Regions from separate parts of the Staphylococcus sp. AC872 genome, predicted to be linked through region 1. Evidence: riboswitches for the same ligand, from Rfam matches in the RefSeq annotation. Region 1 holds a riboswitch; the other holds the start of a gene.
The links. Region 1 has a riboswitch for lysine ahead of ACZ267_RS09500 (amino acid permease). Riboswitches for the same ligand answer to the same signal wherever they lie in the genome.
Positions count from the first base shown of each region.

Region 2: linked by a shared signal. The riboswitch ahead of ACZ267_RS03535 (aspartate kinase) and the one ahead of ACZ267_RS09500 (amino acid permease) in region 1 are both predicted to bind lysine.

Region 1 is NZ_CEEDKW010000005.1:152,554-155,775, reverse strand. It holds gene thrS (threonine--tRNA ligase) at 1-1,479, shown strand, start outside; lysine riboswitch at 1,530-1,703, shown strand; gene ACZ267_RS09500 (amino acid permease) at 1,901-3,222, shown strand, end outside.
Region 2 is NZ_CEEDKW010000002.1:126,226-129,447, forward strand. It holds gene ACZ267_RS03530 (aspartate-semialdehyde dehydrogenase) at 1-305, opposite strand, end outside; gene ACZ267_RS03535 (aspartate kinase) at 364-1,569, opposite strand; lysine riboswitch at 1,651-1,827, opposite strand; gene ACZ267_RS03540 (ABC-F family ATP-binding cassette domain-containing protein) at 2,087-3,222, opposite strand, start outside.

The sequences.
Region 1 (3,222 bases):
CCATACAAATTAGAATTAATTGATGCAATACCTGAAGATGAAAATGTGACATTATATTCTCAAGGGGAATTTACTGATTTATGTAGAGGGGTTCATGTACCATCTACGTCTAAAATAAAAGAATTTAAATTATTATCAACAGCTGGCGCGTACTGGCGTGGAGATAGTAATAATAAAATGCTACAACGTATTTACGGTACTGCGTTCTTTGATAAAAAAGATTTAAAAGCACATTTAGAAATGTTGGAAGAACGTAAGGAACGTGATCATCGTAAAATCGGTAAAGATTTAGAATTATTTGCTAATAGTCAACTTGTTGGTGCAGGTTTACCACTATGGTTACCTAATGGTGCTACAATTCGTCGTGAAATTGAACGTTATATTGTGGATAAAGAAGTAAGTATGGGATATGACCACGTATATACACCAGTTTTAGCAAATGTTGATTTATATAAAACTTCAGGACATTGGGATCACTATCAAGAGGATATGTTCCCCCCAATGAAATTAGATGAGACAGAGGAAATGGTATTACGTCCAATGAACTGTCCACACCATATGATGGTTTATAATAATAAACCACATTCTTATAGAGAATTACCTATTCGTATTGCCGAATTAGGTACTATGCACAGATACGAAGCTAGTGGGGCTGTATCAGGACTACAACGTGTAAGAGGTATGACTTTAAATGACTCACATATCTTTGTTAGACCAGATCAAATTAAAGAAGAATTCAAACGTGTAGTTAACATGATTCAAGATGTATATAAAGACTTTGGATTCGAAGACTACCGTTTCAGATTAAGTTATAGAGACCCAGAAGATAAAGAAAAGTATTTTGATGATGATGAAATGTGGAATAAGGCTGAGAACATGATTAAAGAAGCGGCTGATGAATTAGGATTATCATACGAAGAAGCTATTGGTGAAGCGGCATTTTATGGGCCTAAATTGGATGTTCAAGTTAAAACAGCTATGGGTAAAGAAGAAACATTATCTACAGCACAACTAGATTTCTTATTACCAGAACGTTTTGAACTGACATATATTGGTCAGGATGGAGAACACCATAGACCAGTAGTGATACACCGTGGAGTTGTATCTACAATGGAACGATTTGTTGCATTCTTAACTGAAGAAACTAAAGGTGCATTCCCAACTTGGTTAGCACCGAAACAAGTAGAAATTATTCCAGTTAATTTAGATTTACATTACGACTATGCAAAATCAATACAAGATGAATTGAAATCTCAAGGCGTACGTGTTGAAATCGATGACCGTAATGAAAAAATGGGTTATAAAATCCGTGAAGCTCAAATGCAAAAAATTCCATACCAAATCGTGGTAGGAGATAAAGAAGTAGAAAACAATGAAGTAAATGTTCGTAAGTATGGTTCACAAGACCAAGAGACATTAGAAAAAGATGAATTCATCTGGAATTTAGTAGACGAAATCCGTTTGAAAAAGCATAGATAAACTTGAAATTTAAGCGCAGTTCATGTATATTACAAGTTAGTTAAATAAAAAGTTGAGTTAGAGGTTGCAATATTAAAGAGTCGCTTGTCAGAAGTCTTATGGGACGTATGTTGAACAAGTTAAAGGTAATATTGCCGAAACAAGTGATAACCATAATTATGATTTGTTGGGACAGTTCTCGAAAGAAACTGTACTGTCACAGAATGTGATGTGCTACCTTATATAGATAAAAGCAAAGTGGTTGCATATCTTAAAGGTATGTAGCCACTTTTTTGTTTTAAATTTATAAATAAAAGTAACATGATTAAGTGAGGTATCGTGTAGTCATATAAATGAAGATATAGAACTTAACGTGTTGTTTCTTTAATAAATAATAAAACAAAATCATAACTGCCTCTAAATACAAAGAAAGGAATCTTCTATGAGTAAAAACAAAAGTCAAAACGAAGGTATACAAAGAGGTTTAAAAGACCGTCATATATCTATGATAGCCATTGGTGGTTGTATTGGTACAGGTCTATTTATGACTTCGGGTGGAGCCATTCACAGTGCTGGAGCATTAGGTGCTTTGATTGCATATGCGATTATTGGAGCAATGGTATTCTTCTTAATGACATCACTTGGCGAGATGGCCACATATTTACCAGTTTCAGGATCATTTAGTACTTACGCCACACGATTTGTAGATCCATCACTTGGATTTGCATTAGGATGGAATTATTGGTTTAACTGGGTTATTACTGTAGCTGCAGATGTAACAATTGCCGCGCAAGTCATACAATATTGGTCCCCAATGCAAAGTGTGCCTGCTTGGGTCTGGAGTTGTATATTTTTAGTAATTATCTTTGCACTTAACTCATTGTCAGTTCGAGTATATGGTGAGAGTGAATATTGGTTTGCACTAATAAAAGTTGTTACTGTCATCATATTTATTGTGATAGGTTTATTAACTATTGTAGGTATTATGGGCGGTAAATTCGTTGGTTTTGAAACGTTTACTAAAGGAAGCGGCCCAATCCTTGGTGGCAACTTAGGAGGGAGCTTACTTTCAATATTAGGGGTATTCCTAGTTGCTGGTTTCTCATTCCAAGGTACTGAATTGATAGGGATAACAGCAGGGGAATCTGAAAATCCTGAAAGAGCCGTTCCAAAAGCTATTAAACAAGTATTCTGGAGAATATTATTATTTTATATATTAGCTATATTCATCATTGGTATGTTAATACCTTATGATAGTAGTGCACTTATGGGTGGAGAAAATAGTATCTCTACATCACCATTTACATTAGTATTCAAGAATGCTGGACTTGCATTTGCAGCATCATTTATGAATGCAGTTATTTTAACATCAGTATTATCTGCAGGTAATTCAGGAATGTATGCATCTACTAGAATGCTATATTCAATGAGTAAAGATAAACTAGCGTTTAATTCATTTTCAAAAACGAATAAAAATGGTGTGCCGCACATATCATTAATTGTAACTGGAATTATTGTTGTAGTGATTTTTGCAGTACAACATTTTAGTGGTGATGCATATGAATATATCGTAGCTGCTAGTGGTATGACAGGATTCATTGCTTGGGTCGGTATAGCTGTAAGTCATTATAGATTTAGACGTGCATTTGATAAACAAAATTATGATAAATCTAAACTAAAATATACGGCTAAATTATTCCCATTTGGCCCGATATTTGCTGGATTTTTATGTATTATCGTAATATTAGGTCAAGATGTCGATTT
Region 2 (3,222 bases), on a different contig from region 1:
TCAGTCATACGCCATTGACTAGAATTATCAATGACAATAGCGCCCGCTTGTTCAAATAGTGGGGCGAAATGTTCACTTGTACCGCCACCAGCACTCATAAGTACATAATCAAAGTGTTCACTTGCTGCTTCATCTGTTAGTTCTTGTACTGTATATGTTTTCCCTTTAAATTCGATCTTTTGACCAGCTGAACGAGCTGAAGAAAATAGAACCAATTCATTGAAAGGGATTTCTTTACGGTCTAAAGTTTCTAACATTTTTGTTCCAACTAATCCTGTTGCACCAACTACTGCTAATTTTGTCATGTCTAAGTCACTCCGTTTTAAATATTATTAATATTGTGAAAAATTAAGTTAAAATCAATTATATATCAAATGCACCGTACAATTCTTCGACGGCTTTTTCACCATTTTCAGCATCAATGACATAAGAAATACTGATTTCAGAAGTGGTTGTTTGGTAAAAAGGTATCTTCGCATTGATTAAAGTAATAAATGCCTTAGATGCTACGCCTGACATATCTCTCATACCGGATCCGATTAATGAAATTTTGACATATGCTTCATTAATTTTATAATCCAAAGCTTCAAAATCAACGGCTAATTGTTCTAAAATAGCTGAGATTTGATGTGCATCTGTATCTTTAATACTGAAGGATAGTTGTAGTCCTTCGTGGTTGACAATTTGTGAAATCATATCCACATTAACTGAACCCATTTCTAGCTCTGTGAATAGTTGTGTTAATAATTGATTATCTGGTAGGGGATAGGTGATCGTTACATGCATCATGTGTTGATCTAATGCAACCCCAGTAACTGCTTTTTTCTCTAATAAATCACTTCTAGACATAATCCATGTTCCTTTCACATTTGATAACGTTCTTCCTAAATATAATGGTATATCATAATTTTTAGCCAACTCTACGCTACGTGTCTCAAGTACGCCAGCACCTAATGCGCTCATTTCCATCATTTCCTCATATGATACATACTCTAAACGTTTGGCATAACTCAGTACTCTTGGGTCTGTAGCATATACACCATCAACATCTGTGTAGATTTCACAAGGAATCTGATTACTCGTCGCTAAAGCTACTGCTGTTGTATCTGAACCACCACGTCCTAGTGTGGTTAATTCATGATCCTCATTGATGCCTTGGAATCCAGCTATAACAAGTACATCGTGGGTATCAAAAGCTGTTTCAAAGGTTGATGGGTCAATTTCAGCAATTTTACTTTTTAAATGATGACCAATGGTTTTGATACCTGCTTGATATCCTGTCATTGCTTTAGCGCTAATACCAATATCATTAAGTACCATTGATAAATATGAAACGGTTTGTTGCTCACCTGTAGTTAACAGTAGGGCGAGTTCTTGCTCTTTTGGTGTTGATGTTAAAGTGGACACATTCTCCATTAATTGATCCGTGGTTTTGCCCATTGCACTAACTACCACAATGAGTTGTTCACCTTGTTCAACACGATTTTTTAGCATACCTGCTATATTTTTAATTTTAGTAAAATCACTGACGGAAGAACCGCCAAATTTCAAAACACTTCTATTCAATATTTGTCCTCCTCAGTTAGTAGGGAGACACATCCATTCAATAAAAAAGAACAAGTCTGGAATGCGACTTGTTCTACATTTATGTACAAGTGATGCACTCCATTATTATGAAATAATGACAAACTCTTAGCTCTTAACCAAAAAGTCCAACAAATGATACCTGCTATTATCATTCGTTTCGGCATTGCCCCCTTTCAATATTAGCTGTTAGCAGACAGTTGCCTAATATTTACTCATGTTTAATGCGCCTCATCAAAATCTTATTCAATTGATATGTTTTTATTATACATATACCACATGTGACTGTAAACCGATAATTGCGATTTTTTGAAATAAACAGAAAATTTCAAAGTGATACTTAGCATTTTAATGGTTAGTATCTCTCGTGCACTCGGATGGTAAGACGAGTGTAGTCATTAATATAAATAACTAATGTAGTAGGGGAACGTTCATTATATCTGTATATAAAAAGCGTATAAATACATCATCAAAATGTATTCATACGCTCAATCGAAGTCATCTATTTTAATACTCCTGTTTCTTTTAAGTATTCTTCATATGGAATTTCTTTAGAAACAGCACCAGATTGATTTAAATCAATCACACGGTTAGCAATTGTATTGATAAATTCAAAGTCATATGATGTAAAGATCAATGAACCTTTAAATGATTTCAAACCATCATTGACTGCGGTGATACTTTCTAAGTCTAAGTGGTTGGTTGGCTCATCTAGTAGTAACACGTTAGCACTTGATAGCATCATTTTACTTAACATACAGCGAACTTTTTCGCCACCTGATAACACGCTTGCTTTTTTCTTAACTTCTTCGCCACTAAACAACATACGTCCTAAGAAGCCGCGTAAGAATGTTTCAGTTTGCTCATCTTCTGGCGCACATTGACGTAACCAGTCCACAAGATTCATATCCACACCATCAAAGAATTCAGAATTATCTTTAGGGAAGTAACTTAATGAAGTTGTTACACCCCATTTATAAGATCCTTCATCTGGTTCCATTTCACCAGCTAAGATTTTAAGTAATGTTGTTTTTGCAATCTCACTATCACCAATTAAAATGGCTTTATCATTAGGATTCATTGTAAATGAAATGTTATCTAATACTTTTTCGCCATCAATAGTTTTAGAAAGGTTTTGTACAGTTAATAAATCATTACCAATTTCTCTTTCAGGTGTGAATTTTACATATGGATAACGTCTGGATGAAGGTTGGATATCATCTAATTCAATTTTTTCTAATTGTTTCTTACGACTTGTTGCCTGTTTAGATTTAGAAGCATTCGCTGAGAAACGAGCAACGAAATCTTGTAATTCTTTAATTTTTTCTTCTTTTTTCTTGTTTTGTTCTTGAGCCATTTTTTGAGCTAATTGACTTGATTGATACCAGAAATCATAGTTACCAACGTAAACTTTAATTTTACCGAAGTCTAAGTCAGCAATATGCGTACACACATTATTTAAGAAGTGACGGTCATGGGATACTACAATAACTGTATTTTCAAAGTTAATTAAAAAGTCTTCTAACCAACTAATAGCTGGAATATCCAAACCATTGGTAGGCTCATCTAGTAATAGTACGTCTGGATCGCCAAATAAACTTTGTGCTAACAATACTTTTACTTTTTGGTTATTTTCAA